Regions from separate parts of the Paenibacillus sp. SSG-1 genome, predicted to be linked through region 2. Evidence: riboswitches for the same ligand, from Rfam matches in the RefSeq annotation. Region 2 holds a riboswitch; each other region holds the start of a gene.

Evidence for each region. Region 2 has a riboswitch for cyclic di-AMP ahead of BCV73_RS03250 (alpha/beta fold hydrolase). Riboswitches for the same ligand answer to the same signal wherever they lie in the genome.
Region 1: another riboswitch for cyclic di-AMP. It lies ahead of BCV73_RS33790 (hypothetical protein); the one in region 2 lies ahead of BCV73_RS03250 (alpha/beta fold hydrolase).
Region 3: another riboswitch for cyclic di-AMP. It lies ahead of BCV73_RS15925 (3D domain-containing protein); the one in region 2 lies ahead of BCV73_RS03250 (alpha/beta fold hydrolase).

Annotation. Positions count from the first base shown of each region.
Region 1 is NZ_MBRK01000001.1:7,365,071-7,370,096, forward strand. It holds gene BCV73_RS33775 (urease accessory UreF family protein) at 1-192, opposite strand, end outside; tRNA gene BCV73_RS33780 (tRNA-Leu) at 446-528, shown strand; gene BCV73_RS33785 (glutathione peroxidase) at 674-1,168, opposite strand; cyclic di-AMP (ydaO/yuaA leader) riboswitch at 1,479-1,689, shown strand; cyclic di-AMP (ydaO/yuaA leader) riboswitch at 1,812-1,984, shown strand; gene BCV73_RS33790 (hypothetical protein) at 2,121-2,510, shown strand; gene kdpF (K(+)-transporting ATPase subunit F) at 2,652-2,729, shown strand; gene kdpA (potassium-transporting ATPase subunit KdpA) at 2,800-4,479, shown strand; gene kdpB (potassium-transporting ATPase subunit KdpB) at 4,496-5,026, shown strand, end outside.
Region 2 is NZ_MBRK01000001.1:660,487-665,512, forward strand. It holds gene BCV73_RS03240 (MATE family efflux transporter) at 1-147, shown strand, start outside; gene BCV73_RS03245 (hypothetical protein) at 188-901, opposite strand; cyclic di-AMP (ydaO/yuaA leader) riboswitch at 1,301-1,488, shown strand; cyclic di-AMP (ydaO/yuaA leader) riboswitch at 1,576-1,740, shown strand; gene BCV73_RS03250 (alpha/beta fold hydrolase) at 1,924-2,739, shown strand; gene BCV73_RS03255 (SDR family NAD(P)-dependent oxidoreductase) at 2,901-3,740, opposite strand; gene csaA (chaperone CsaA) at 4,025-4,354, shown strand; gene BCV73_RS03265 (DinB family protein) at 4,385-4,897, shown strand; gene BCV73_RS03270 (LysR family transcriptional regulator) at 4,957-5,026, opposite strand, start outside.
Region 3 is NZ_MBRK01000001.1:3,457,084-3,462,109, forward strand. It holds gene BCV73_RS15915 (NADH:flavin oxidoreductase/NADH oxidase) at 1-208, opposite strand, end outside; gene BCV73_RS15920 (polysaccharide deacetylase family protein) at 481-1,323, shown strand; gene BCV73_RS15925 (3D domain-containing protein) at 1,397-2,056, opposite strand; cyclic di-AMP (ydaO/yuaA leader) riboswitch at 2,060-2,214, opposite strand; gene BCV73_RS15930 (amino acid ABC transporter ATP-binding protein) at 2,453-3,175, opposite strand; gene BCV73_RS15935 (amino acid ABC transporter permease) at 3,162-3,821, opposite strand; gene BCV73_RS15940 (transporter substrate-binding domain-containing protein) at 3,991-4,800, opposite strand.

The sequences.
Region 1 (5,026 bases), 6.7 Mb from region 2:
GGCCGCGCCGTCTTGGCGGACCAAGCGACTCATCATCGGATGAAGGATGAACCCTTCCAGCTCTTCCTGGCTCTGGATGCGCCCTTCTGCAATTCGGGTTTGGAGGTCAAACACATGGCTGAAGCCTCCGACCGACAAGTCGTTATCCAGCGTTTGCACGTAATCGAGCAGTTTGGTGCTTTTGTCGTTCAACGCGGTCACCTCCATATTATTGTGGTAATAAATATTACATGAATTACGAAGTAAAATCATCGATCACTATTATTTGTAAGTTAATATTACATAAATATTGTGATTTGTCAATGTTAGGGCGACTTAATCACTGTTTTTGTTGTTTTATGTGTTATATAATATTACATGGATGGTGTTTTAATGTATTTCCCTTTACAATTCGGATGATTTTGTGTATAATAAAAAAGTTCGCTAAATGAACTTTGGATATTATGCGGTAGTGGTGGAATGGCAGACACGCTATCTTGAGGGGGTAGTGGGCGTACGCCCGTGGAGGTTCGAGTCCTCTCTACCGCATCTATGAACACAGAAAGAAGCTTCCTTGGAGAAATCCAGGGGAGCTTCTTTTTTTTGCTTATTGCATTTTCGTATATTTCGGGGTCCCGCAAAGCTAGTGAATTCGGATCGCAGCAAGTAGCGTTATTTTGTAGGGCTGATTTGCCTATTCGCTTTTTCCGGATGCAAGCAGCTTGCGGATGTCGTTTTCGATTTTGTCCGGTGTCGTTTTGGGCGCGTAACGCTTGATGACCCTTCCTTTGGAATCGACCAGGAACTTGGTAAAGTTCCACTTGACCGCTTTCGATCCGAGCACGCCCGGCGCTTCCCTGGTCAGGTATTGGAACAGTGGGTGGGCGTTGCTGCCCTTGACGTCGATCTTCTCAAACATCGGGAACGTGACCCCGTAATTCATCTGGCAGAATTCGCCGATCTCCTCGCTGGTACCCGGCTCCTGATTGGCAAACTGGTTGCTCGGAAAGCCGAGAATTTGAAAATGATGGTCACGGAACTCGTCGTACAGCTCCTGCAGCCCGCGAAACTGCGGCGTAAATCCGCATTTGCTGGCCGTGTTCACGATCAGCAGCACGTCACCCTCATATTCCTTTAACGATACCTCTTTGCCGCGCAGCGTGTTCACTTGAAAATCATAGACGCTCACTGCCATCCTCCTCCTTTTGTGCTTCAATGAATGATCATCCAGCCGAAACATTTACCAATCACACAATTTAATTTTAAACGATTGAACTGGAAAGTCAATGCGGGTATTCCTGCGAGCCAGTGTCCCCGATTGTCCTGGTTTCCATAAATGCGCCAAATCGGGAGCATGAAAGAGGTAGAAGTCAAAAAGCCAAAATGTAAGCGCTAATAAGAGCCTGAATGTTCCAAAATTCGCGGTTCATGATTTTTAGACTGCCTTTACAGCTTGGAAGGAGCGGGTGTATGATTCAGAGCGTATTCAATACAGTTTCCATTACTAATCGCTGAGTTTCCGCAAAAAAGCGCGGAAATCGGGGGAACCAAACGCGTGCCATGGAGCAGCGAACCGGTGTGAGAGTCGGGGGTCTGCTGCCAGCCGCAGGGGTGAATCCCGGCTACGGATGCCATGGATCCGGCCGGGTAGAGCGACTCTCACCGCTCGAATCCGTCAGCTAACCTCGTAAGCGTCGTTTGAGAGAGGAATGATGAAACTTGCGACCCGAATAAACTTTCGGATCACAGGGGGATCAGCTGGCCTCTGTGTTTTTTTTACCCTTTTTTAGCTTACTGGAACAAAAGAGAGCATTCATCACAATCACATACACTTATCAATAACGCTTAATTTCGGCCGGAAACGGCCGGGAGCGGGGGAACCACAGCGGCCGCCTGGAATGGAAGCCGCCGGGGTGAATCTTTCCGGTACGGTAAGTACCGGAAGGTAGGGCGACTCTCACGCCCGAATCCGACAGCTAACCTCGTCAGCGTAACGGGAGAGGCAGCACTTGTCGTGCGCATTTTGAATAAAGGACGATCCTTCATAGTTCGTCTAAATTCAAGAAGCCGCGGGAAAGGTCCTTCTTTCCCTGCGGCTTCTTTTGCGTATTCGCGGCTGCCGCATAGGAGGAGCCTTTGAAATGGACAACGTCGTCATCGTGACCGCGCCGAACGAGGCGGGACGCAATTTTATCAAGCTGCTGATGTATTGGAAGAGGCCCTTTGCCGTTCTGACCAACAGTGCCCGGGAGGAACGCCTCTTGAGAAAAATGGGGGTGCAGCGGATCATCCGGTTGAATACGAATCACGCGGAGGATTGGGTGGTGCCCGAAATAGAGGTCGGCAAAATCTTTCTGTTTGAAAGCAGCCTCAACCTGACCTGCCGCTATTTGCAAATCTGCCGTCCCTGGACGTCGGAACCGGTATATGTCATTACGCAGAGGGGCAACTCACCCGGCATTTACCGGGGGCTTGGTGCCGATCACATCATTTATACCTTAAACGGCGAAGTCGGATTTTTACTGAAATAAAGATGATTCTAACCATGCAAAGGAGAGACCGGAAACGATGATGGATGTATATATGATACTTGCGCTCGCTGCAACTTTTGGCGTGTTCTTGTTATTTCTTCATTGGTGCGGCCGAGTGGTGGAAGAAGGGGGCAAAGACCAATGATTGTCGTTGGGGCATTCGCCGTGCTTGTCTTTATCTATTTGGTTTACGCCTTGATCCATCCGGAAAAATTTTGACGGGGAATTTTAAATCTGTAAGCCTCAAGGGGCCAAAGCAGAACATGCTCGTAAGAGGGGGAAGCCAGCCTTGGATATTTTGCAAATTTGTATCGTCATTTTCGTGCTCCTGCTGCTCGTGAAGCCGGTAGGCACTTACGTATATCATATGTTCTCCAATGAACCGAACCGGACGGACCGGATTTTCGGCGGCGTGGAAAGAGTTCTATACCGGATCATCGGGCTGAAGCAGCGGGGCAGCATGAATTGGAAAAAGTACGCGCTCAGCATGATCGCAACCAATATCTTTCTGGTAGCGATCAGCTATATATTGCTGCGAACGATGGGCGCCCTTCCGGGCAACCCGAACGGCATCGGCAATATGGAGGCGAGCCTGTCCTTCAACACGGTCATCAGCTTTATGACGAACACGAACCTCCAGCATTACAGCGGAGAGAGCGGCATGTCTTATTTTGGCCAAATGATCGTCATCACGATGATGATGTTTACCTCGGCAGCCTCGGGCCTGGCTATCGCGATTGCTTTTATGCGCGGCATCACCCGCAGGGGTGAAGGGCTCGGGAACTTCTTCGAGGATTTTATCAAGGCGCATGTCCGTCTGTTCGTGCCGCTTGCCCTCATCGTAACCCTGGTGCTGGTCGGGCTCAAAGTGCCGCAGACGCTGGAGCCGATGCGGGCCGTGCAAACGCTGGGAGGCGGCGTGCAGCAGATTCCGCTGGGTCCTGTGGCCTCACTGGAATCGATCAAGCACCTCGGAACGAACGGGGGAGGTTTCTTCGGTGTCAACTCGGCCCATCCGTTCGAGAACCCAAGCCCGCTGACCAACGTAATCGAAATTCTCAGCATGTGGACGATTTCGGCGTCACTGCCTTACACGTTCGGACGGTTCGCCCGGAACAAGAAGCAGGGCTGGATGATTTTCAGCGTCATGATGACGCTGTTCGTAGCGTTCCTGTGCCTGACGTATTTCTCGGAAAAAGCCGGCAACCCGCTGATCAACCAATTGGGAATCAACAGCACGGCCGGCAGCATGGAAGGCAAGGAGGTGCGCTTTGGCATCGCGCAGTCCGCGTTGTTCACAACCGTCACCACCGCCGCCACGACGGGGTCGGTCAACAACATGCATGATACGCTGACGCCGCTGGGAGGGCTTGCGCCCTTGGCCGAAATGATGCTGAACGTCGTGTTCGGCGGCAAGGGGGTCGGTTTCGTCAATATGATCATGTATGCAATCCTCGGCGTATTTATCTGCGGCCTGATGGTTGGCCGGACGCCGGAATTTCTGGGCCGGAAGATCGAAGCCCGGGAGATGAAGCTGATCGCGGTGGCGATTCTGATGCATCCCTTCATTATTCTTGCGCCGACGGCGATTTCGTTTATGACGCACCTGGGAACCGACGCCTTCTCCAATCCTTCGTATCACAGCTTGAGCCAGTCGCTCTATGAGTTCACCTCCTCGGCGGCGAATAACGGCTCCGGGTTCGAGGGATTGGCAGACAATACCGTATTCTGGAACGTCAGCACCGGTCTGGTGATGCTCCTCGGCCGATATATTTCGATTATTGCGCTGCTCGCCGTTGCAGGTTCGCTGGCGGTGAAGCAGAAGGTCGCCGAGACTCAGGGCACCTTCCGGACCGACAACAAGCTGTTCGCCGGCATTTTGACCGGAACCGTGCTGCTGATCGGAGCGCTGACGTTCCTTCCGGTCCTCGTTTTGGGGCCGGTCGCCGAATTTTTAACACTTAACTAAAGAGGTGGAGCAAGTCATGAGCGGACAACGCAAAAGTATGCTGTCTGGCGGTATTGCCAAACAGGCGCTGAAAGACAGCTTTATGAAACTGAACCCGGCCGTAATGATGAAAAATCCGGTTATGTTCGTTGTGGAGGTCGGCACCTTCGTGGTGCTGCTGATGGTTCTTTTTCCCTCTTATTTTCACACCGAGGGACGGATAGGGTTTAATCTGACCGTGTTTCTGATATTGCTCTTCACCGTCCTGTTCGCGAATTTCGCGGAGGCGCTGGCGGAAGGCCGGGGCAAGGCCCAGGCCGATACGCTCAAGAAGAGCAAAAAAGACACGACGGCGAACAAAATCGTGGGCGGCGAGATCAAGGTCGTCAGTTCGGCCGAGCTGCGCAAAGGCGATGTCGTCATCGTCTCCCAGGGAGAGATGATCCCGGGTGACGGGGAAGTCATCGAAGGCCTTGCATCGGTGGACGAATCGGCGATTACCGGCGAATCGGCACCGGTGATCAAAGAAGCCGGCGGCGATTTCAGCTCGGTCACCGGGGGAACCCGC
Region 2 (5,026 bases):
TATTGGGGATACGGCCTGTACGGCATCTGGGCGGCTTTTATCGCCGACGAATGGCTGCGGGGCATCCTGCTCTGGGTCCGCTGGAGGAGCAAGGCCTGGCAGCGAAAAGCGCTGGTGCAGCTTCGCAGCGAGGAGCAGGCGCTATAGCCGCCCGCGCAGGCAGCACAAAAGAACCGCCACTCGGGGATTATCCGGGGTGGCGGTTCTTTGTGCCGGCGCCGAACAGGGACAGATATGCCGAGGAGCGGCGGATCAAGGCGCGGGTATCCGTCGGGAATTCCCGGCCGAGCAGCGGGAGGCGGTTGTAGGGAGCTTTCGCCTGGATTTCCGTTTCAAGGGCAGCCGTCCGGCCGGAGATCGCAAGCGACGTTCCTCCCCCGATGCGCAGCGATGCTGCGGCTCCTTCGGCGTAAGCCGTACGGTTCAGCTTGAGAAGGCCGACATCAAGGGATCTTCCCATCTGTTCGGCTGTTGTGCGCGCGGTATGCTGCTCCAGGCGTGACCTGACATCAAGCAGCGCCATCAGCGCGAGCGGGTACTGATTGTGGTCCGGATGCTTCAGAATGTTCATGGCCGTCGCGGTGATGGCCTCTTCCAGCGTCAGGCCGCAAATATAGCGCAGGCGGCAGCCCCACCGTACCAGATCGAAGGCTTGCTTGCCTGAGCACAGCAGGCCCTCGGCAAGCCCTTCCTCGCCGGAGTAAGGCAGCTTTAAAATGCCGATCCGGCAGTTTTCCAGCCAGCCCAGGCTGTGGTGCTGGTATCTTGGAAGAACGATTTCAAACAGTTCGATGGTGGGAATCAAAGCCCGGTTCATCGTGACATCCTCCTTGACCGTGATTTCATGGATACTCCCTGCCGTCTTGTTCCGGATCGTCACGGCCAGTAGGGTTCCATACATGTGTCCGATTGGTAAACTATCCGCATCATACGTCCAAGGGATATCTTTGGCAAGAAGACGAGGCGGATTTTTCGGATCAAAACCAGCATCTTTCCAGTGTAAAGTCCAAAATTGCGGCAAAAAGCCGCTTTTTTTCAGCCTAGCGGCTTCAGCCCTATACCGGCATTATATTCCGATCCAATGGGCGGGTTCAGCCATATGAATGGCTTCCCGCCTTCAGTTATCCAGCAAAGCTAAGGAAAGCGGTAGGAAAGGCCGTAAAACAATGATTCCTACGGATTAGGACCCGTTTTCCCATCAGATCCCCAAATAAAGCAGGGAATCGTATCGTTTCCCTGCTTTACAGTTCGCCGTCCCAGGCGTATATTCATTTCATCATCCAATAGAGTAAGATTTGCGACTTGATGAACGCTGAATTTTCCGATGAAAAGCGGGGGAACCAATCGCAGTCCTCGTCCCACGGATCTTTATGCTGGGGCTTGCGGCTTGCAGGGGTGAATCGGAGGCAGGACAATGCCTGTTTCCGTAGGGCTACTCTCACGGCCCGAATCCGTCAGCTAACCTCGTAAGCGTAGTTGAGAGCGGAGGAAACTGTGATTTGACGCATCAACACAGGGTATCTGCTCTGTGTTTTTCTGTGCGCTCATTTTGAAGGATGAAGCGTGTACATGGAATATGTCTATTCGCTGAATTTCCGCCGGAGGGCGGAAAGCGGGGGAACCGGTCGTGTCTGCAGCATCCGCTGCGGCCATATGGGGTGAATCTCGAAAGTGATGAGTAGGGCTACTCTTGGGCCCGAATCCGTCAGCTAACCACGCAAGCGTGTTAAGAGAGGCAGCTGTTATTCATGCAGATGGCAAGGCTTATTCGGCCTTGGAGTTGGAAGCATGGAAGAGTGTCCTCTTTCCGGTGCTTCTTTTTTGTTGTTTAAACAAGGAGAAGCATCGATTCCCAAGCGGGCGGCGCCCGCGATTTTGCACAAACAGAGAAAACAGGTTATGTGGGAGAGAGGAGAACATGAAGTGCCTCAGATACAAGTAAACGGAACCACGTTATATTATGAAATTCACGGCAGCGGCACGCCCATCGTGTTCATTCACGGGCATTTGTCGTCCCATCATATGTTTGAGCCCCAGGTCGAATATTTCAGCAAGCGGGCGAAGGTGATTGTGCTGGACCTCCGGGGTTATGGCAATTCGGGGAAGCTTGACGTGGAGGTCGGGCACATTATGGAAACCCAATGCAGCGATCTGTGCGAGCTGCTGGATAAGCTGCATATTTCGCAGGCGACGCTTGTCGGCTGTTCCAGCGGAAGCGTGCTCGCCCAGACGTTTGCCGCCCTTCACCCGGACCGGGTCAGCGCCCTGGTGCTCGTAGACAGCTACTTCGCGGGATGCTTCGGGAAAAAGAACCATTTGCTGAATATTTGCGAGGCGTGCAGCTGGCTGTCTTATTATTTGCCTGCGGAGTTTTTCCTCCGGTCGCTGCGGGTGACGTATAACCGGTGGAGGCCGGTCTACAGCATCCTGCGCAAGGAGCTGTACCACAAGCGGCCGACAGAGTCGATCAAGCAGCGTATGGAGCTGCTGCGTATGGAGATGCCTGCCAATTTGGCACGGCTGCCGATGCCTGTACTGTGCGTCGCAGGCAGCCAAAGCGAGTGGTTCGTCAAGCAAATGCAGCGGGCGGCCACCCTGTTCCGGCAAGTGCAGCTGGCGACGATCGAGGATGCGATGTACCCGACCCATTTATGCCAGCCGCATGCATTCAACCGCATGCTGCTGAACTTTTTGATGGACCAGCATATTTACCGGACCCGGGAAGCCTATGGAGGGTAGCCCGCGGTCATGGGATTTGCCTCCTGGAAAGAAAATCGCATCTTGAATCGCACTGGCCCTAACCAAACGATCTACTCGCTATATTAGCTAATAAGTTAACCGCCCGATAAGAAGGCGGTTAACTGAGCTCTAGCGAGTATTCGTTTTTTCAATGAGACTGATTATATTAAAAAGGGAGGGATGAACCGTCCATCAATATCGGTGAACCCGTATTCCTGGGCAAGATCACCAACCTGTAGTACCCGTCCGTTTTTCAGTTTCACCTCATCATCCCCAGCTAGGGCTGACACCGCTCGCCCTACGTAGTACGGCGACTCCGTGTGTTTCAGAGCCTCAACCTCTTTCCAATGAGCTTCATCTGTACCGAAGTTCCTTAATACCAGTTCTGTTCTCATCCAGCCAGGGGAGACCGCTACCACGGTTATTTCAGTGCTTTTGAGATCATGAGCTAATCCGAGCACTGAGCGGTTAATGGTATTCTTGGCGAGGTCGTAATAGAAAGTTCCTAAATACTTATCCTGATCCTGAAATGTGGTATGTACGATCAATCCAGAATCAGCTTCCAGCATAAGCGGGATCGCATAATGGTTTGTCGCTATTTGTGGGCGTACTCCATTCTGAAACATAGCATCCCACATGTTCAGCGGATATTCCCAGAATGGTTTGGATTGTAAATTCACTTCCAAGTCATGCAGTCCCCAGACGTTATTCACTAGGATATGGAGCCGTCCTTGTTCCTGTCGGATTCTCTCGATCAAAGCCTGTGTATCCTCATCACGGGTATGATCGCAACGACATGCGTACGCCTCTCCTCCATGACTTCGAATCTCCTCCACAGTTTCATCGATACTGCCTGGAAAACCGTGTGTAGTCGTCCCTCGTAAACTTCTTCCGGATACATAAACTACTGCTCCGGCTTTCCCAAGCTCAACGGCAATCCCACGTCCTGCTCCCCGGCTTCCTCCGGTTACAAGAGCGATTTTCCCAGCGAGTCTCTTCAAGTCCATCTACTCCTTCGCAGTTATTTATTTCATCATACTATGGTAATACGTCATTAACTGTCGTAGTTTGAGGATGAACGATTGATTTTTGGAATAAATGAAAAGGCAAGCTTGAAAGTTAGGCATATTGCTAATTTGTTATTTGCGGCTATATCGATAAAATACGTTATGGGAATCTGGGCTGCGGTGTGCAGCCTTTTTTAGGTTGGTGAAAGTGCTTGTGCCATTGACAGGCAGGGATATAATGGAGAGATATCATCATGGCATAAGAAGGAGGAAAAGTTGTGGCAACCATCGAAGATTTGATGAAGCTGGACATTCGCATCGGAACGGTGGTCAAGGCGGAGCCTTTTCCGGAGGCGCGCAAGCCGGCGATCAAGTTGAGCATTGATTTTGGGGAGCTTGGAGTCAAGCGTTCCTCGGCCCAGATTACGAGAAGGTATACCCCGGAGCAGCTGATCGGCCGCCAGGTGGCCGCCGTCGTTAATTTTCCCGTGCGGCGGATTGCCGGATATGAATCGGAAGTGCTCGTTCTCGGCGGAGTTCCGGAAGAGGGCGATGTGGTGCTGCTGGCCCCTGATGTGCCTGTCGGTAACGGCACGCCCATTGCTTGAACATTTAACAAAACGAAAGGATGGATACCGATGATTCTGCGCCCAACGAAGGAAGACTACAACGAAGGTTTCGCCAAGTATGTCTCTCTCGTACCTGAGGGGAACCTCGAGGAGATTCTGAACGGGTCTCTGAACCGGACGAACGCGTTTTATTCTGCACTGACGGAAGACAAGGCGAATTACCGCTATGCGCCAGGCAAATGGAGCTTGAAAGAGGTGCTCGGCCATATCACGGATAATGAGCGCATCATGTGCTACAGACTGCTCCGCATCGCCAGGGGGGACGCCACGCCTTTGACCGGCTATGACGAGGAAGTGCTGATGGAAGGCGCAGCCTTCGACCGTTTCTCCATCGCTGAGCTTCTCGAGGATTTTGCCGCCGTTCGCCGCTCCACGCTGACGCTGCTGCGGAGCATTCCGGACGAGGCCTGGACCCGGAGAGGTACTGTAAACGGCTATGAATCCACCGCCGCCGCTTGGGCGTATATTCTGACCGGACATGAAATCCATCATTATAACGTGATCCAGGAAAGATACATATAACTTCCCAAGGGTCAAAATTGGGCCGATTGCCGGCCATGCTGCGTGGCCTCCAGCTCGCACTATGATTTGAGGCGCTCCTCGGCAAGATGAATAAAAGCCTGCGCAGCATGGCCCAAATATTTATCCGCC
Region 3 (5,026 bases), 2.8 Mb from region 2:
TCGTAATCCGTCCGTCCGGGTGAACCCCCGTCATCTCTACGATAATCAATCCGGCTCCGCCGACTGCGCGGGATATATAATGGACATAATGCCAATTGTTAGGGATCCCGTCCTCAGCCTGTACCGAATATTGGCACATCGGAGGCATAACAATCCGGTTTTTCAGAGATAATCCTTTAAGCACATAAGGTGTAAATAGATCTGCCATTGCTTCGTGTCTCCTTTTTGTTGTATGTGATTAAGCCTATATGACAACAGGGTTATATGATTGCAGCGCCGCCGTTTATCGTCCATACCTCGCGGTTACGGCCAATGTACAGCGACCGTAATCCATCAGTTCTATTATACACCCTTTGCCGAACGATATGAAAATGTGGCCCAGCATCTGATTTAAAGCAACATAATTGCATCAACTTATGGACATAACAAGGATAAATCATGCTTTCGCTGTTTGTCCGCGGTGGAAAGGAGTCGAGACGGATGAAAAAGAAGCTGTTATGCACATTGCTGTCTTCCCTGCTGATCTTGTTGTTGATCTGTCCTTGGCAGTCCGGGTGGCCAGCAGCCGCCGCTCAAGGCGGTGAACCCCCGGAACATCCGTCAGGTTCCGAACCTGCACGGGAAACCAGCAGCCGGGAGGCGAAAGAAAAGCGGAAGGAACAGCAGATCCTTACGCTAGGCCAGCTGATCAAAAAATATCCCGAAACGTTCAAAATTCACGGTCCGCGCGTCAAAGAGGTGGCCCTAACCTTTGATGACGTGCCGGATCCCAGATTTACTCCTCAGATCCTGGATGTGCTCAAAGCCCATCATATTAAAGCCACCTTTTTTGTGATGGGCAGCCGGGCGAAGAAGCATCCCGAGCTGGTCGAGCGCATCGTCCGTGAAGGACATGTGATCGGAAACCACTCCTATAATCATCCCGTGTTTCACAAATTGGAGATGGACGAATATGTAGCCGAGATTAAGCGGACGGAGAACACGCTTTACGGCATCGTCGGCTATAAGCCCAAGCTGATCAGGCCGCCTTATGGAGACATCACGGAACGCCAACTGCGCTGGGCCAAGCAGCAGGGCTACAAAATCGTAAACTGGAACGTCGATTCGCTGGATTGGAAAGGAATCAGCAAGGAAGCGGTCAAGCGCAACGTGCTGTCCACCGTTGGGCAAGGCTCGATCATTCTTCAGCATGCGGGAGGCGGAACCACGTCCAATCTCAGCGGTACGATCGATGCCCTTCCGGACATTATTCAGACTTTGAAAAATAAAGGCTATTCATTCGTCACGCTGCCGAGGTTACTTCACGTTCCAAAAGACAAGTAACGCGCTGAGCGTACAAAAAAAACCGGCTTGAGTACAAAAGCCGGTTTTTCCGTGTTATTATGAAAAGCTTGAACTATTTAATGAAGTACAGCTCAACGTCCTGGAACCCGAAGGCACTAACGCTTTCCGGGCTGCCCGGCACGAAAATGTCGATGCGTTTCCCCTTAATCGCACTGCCGGTATCCTTAGCTGTCGCTACGAAAGCTTTCTTCGGAAGGCCCTGGAAGCTGTGACCGGTAACCAGCACTTTCGTTCCCAACGGGATAACGGAAGGGTCAACAGCGATCGTTCCCAGCTTCAGCGGGTTGCCGAAGTAGTCCACTGCACCCCACTTGCCGTTTTCGCTAGCGGCAGATGAATAAGCCGTAGCTCGGACGTCCAGCGTTTTGGAGTAATTGAAGGTTTTACCCCATGCTTCTACGACTTTGTCATCGCCGTTGACGTTCAGAGAAGCTGCCGTGATGATCGAGCCGCTGTCCTCTGCGGCAAATGCCTTGGCTGTGCTTGCTCCTGGAACGTTTAATTTCAGGCCTGGATAAATATTGGTTGCTTCTACGCTCGGATTTGCATTCATCAGCTGATTCAAATTAACACCATATTGTTTAGATAATGTATAGAAGGTGTCTCCATCCTTCGCTACATGGACCGAGTCCGCAAACGTGGGTACCGCTTGTACCGCCAGAGAAATGCCGATGATGGCTGCAAGTGTCTTGATTCCTTTAAATCTTTTCATGGTTCCTCCTTAAGTCGTGATGCCTGCGAAGTTAGCTGTCGGATTCGGATTGAGGAGACAACCCTACGCCCTATTGGTGCGATTCACCCCAAGCGTACTATGTACACAAATTACATCCCCCGCACTTTACCTTAGAAAAGTTTCGGCTCAACAAATATATCACAATTTTGTAACCTGTGCGCATGAAAATGTTACCAATCCAAAAGCCTTGAATTATCAGGCTTTATTTAGGGTTGTTAGCTGACTTAAGCAAGGGAGCAGCAGCTCAATTCCTTTTAAAATAGTTACAAAATCCTCATTCATTTTAACAATTTATTCATGAAAAGGTACATAAAAAGCCCTGGATGAGTAATATTCTCGTCCAGGGCTTTATCATTTTTATATGCAGGTACTTTGTCAAAGAACCTTGCTCAGAAAATCTTTCGTGCGGCTGTTTTGCGGGTTACCGAACACTTCCGCAGGCGTCCCCTGCTCGACGATTTGTCCGCCGTCCATAAAGACGATCCGGTCGCCGACTTCCCGGGCAAACCCCATTTCATGGGTTACGATAACCATCGTCATGCCGCCCTCCGCAAGCTTCTTCATGACCTCCAGCACTTCGCCGACCATTTCCGGGTCCAGCGCTGAAGTCGGCTCGTCAAAGAGCATGACGTGGGGCTGCATGGCCAGCGCCCGCGCGATGGCGATCCGCTGCTTCTGCCCGCCTGACAGCTGGGACGGATACGCATCCTTCTTGTCGGATAATCCGACCGTGCGCAGCAGGTCAAGGGCAATCCGTTCCGCCTCGGCCGGCGGCTGCTTTTTCACCTTAACCGGGGCCAGCATGAGGTTCTGCAGCACCGATTTATGCGGGAACAGGTTGAAATGCTGGAACACCATGCCCATTTTTTCGCGGGTGGCATTGATGTTATGGCGTTTGTCCGTAATCGGCTCGCCTTCAAACGTGATCTGCCCCCCTGTTGGCGTTTCGAGCAGATTCAGGCAGCGGAGAAAGGTGCTTTTCCCCGAGCCGCTGGGGCCAATCACGACGACGACCTCGCCTTTGGCGATGTCGATGTCGATCCCTTTCAGAATCTCCAGCTTGCCGAACGATTTGCGCAGATCTTTAACGCTGATCATCGGTATTCAGCCTCCTTTCGAATGCCCCCAGCAGCTTGGACAGGGTAAACGTCATAATGAAGTAGATGGCCGCAATGACCAGCAGCGGACTGAGGTAATCATACGTAATCCCTTGGATAGCCCCCGACTGGTACATCAAGTCGGTGACGCCGATAAACGATACGATGGATGATTCCTTGATAATCGTAATAAACTCATTGCCGATGGCCGGCAGCACGCTTTTTACAGCTTGGGGCAGCACGATGTACCGCATCGTCATGCTGCGCGTCATTCCCAGGGAACGGGCCGCTTCCGACTGGCCCCGGTCCACCCCCTGGATTCCGGCACGGAACACTTCCGCAAGGTACGCGGAGCTGTTAATGGACAGCGTAATTGCACCGGACTCGATCGGCGTAAGTTTGATCCCGAAAGCCACAAGGCCGTAGTGAATAATAAACAGCTGAACAACCATCGGGGTACCGCGGAGAACTTCCACCCATACCGAACCGATCAGCTTCGGCAGCCAAAAACGGGACATCCGCATCAAGGATATAATAATGCCCAGCACGAAGCCGCAGATGACGCCGATGGCGGCCAGGAGCAGTGTATACTGGATACCTGTCGCAAAATACGTCCGGTAATCCCAAAAAACGGAGAACATATACATAAAGACCCAAGAACCTCCTTTGTCATCATACCTGCCTGTCCCATCCTTCCCCTGTATACAACAGATCGGGACATATTTGAAACAAGGTACCCATCATTGAACAGAAAAAATAGCGAATTCGCTTCGCTATTTTATCCGATGTATAAAATGAGAACAGACAGCTTAACCTCTATTTCTGTGCAGCCAAATCGCTCGCTTCGGCGACGTACTGCTCAATCTTGTTTTCGGATTTCAGACGGTCCAGCGTTTTGTTGATTTGGTTCACGAGCTCGGTGTTGCCTTTTTTGATCCCGATCGCGTAGCCGTCTTCCTTATAATCAGGAACCGCATCCGCAATTACCAATCCTTTGACGTTCTTGATGTATGCTTCGGCAACCGGTTTCTCCATGATGGAGGCATCCACGCGGCTCGAATTCAGCTGCAGCACAATGTCGGAAATTTTGCCCAGGCCGGTGATCTTCGCCCCCGGAATCGTCTTGGCGATGTCCTCCTGGATCGAACCCTTCTGAATGCCGAGCGAAGCTCCTTCCAGAGCTTTCATCGTGCTGTATTTGTCTTTGTCAGCCTCTCTGACGACAACGGCCTGCTCCGCCTTATAGTAGTTGTTCGAAAAATCGATTTGTTTCTTGCGTTCTTCGTTTGGTGTAAGGCCGGAAATGACAAAATCTACGCGGCCGGTGGACAGCTCGCCGAGAAGCGCATCAAAGCTCATGTCCTTGACTTCAAGCTGCGCCCCCATGTCTTTGGCGATTTCCTTGGCGATTTCGATATCGAAGCCGACGATTTGGTCCTTGCCGTTCACCATTTTATGAAATTCGTACGGCGGGAAGTCCGCGCTAGTACCAAGCACGATCGTCTTGCCGCTGGCCGGCTGTTCGCCCGCTGCCGTGCCGCCCTCAGTCGAAGGTTTGCTTCCGCATCCGGCAAGCAGGGAGCCTGCCAGCAGAATGCATGCCGTTAGAATACCCCATTTTTTCATATCTATCTCTCCTGTCCATTTCAATGATACTTATTGTTGTTCAAAGGCATGATCCGTATCCGGCCCAGCCCGAAAAACCACGGTTCTAATCATACAATAAAAATGCATGATTATGCAATGACATTTTCATACAGTGGTCAATACATTTCAAAATAGCCAGAATAATGCGGATTATAGCTTTTTAATACCATTTATTCCTAGTTCTATTGTTTCTTTTAGTCACCTC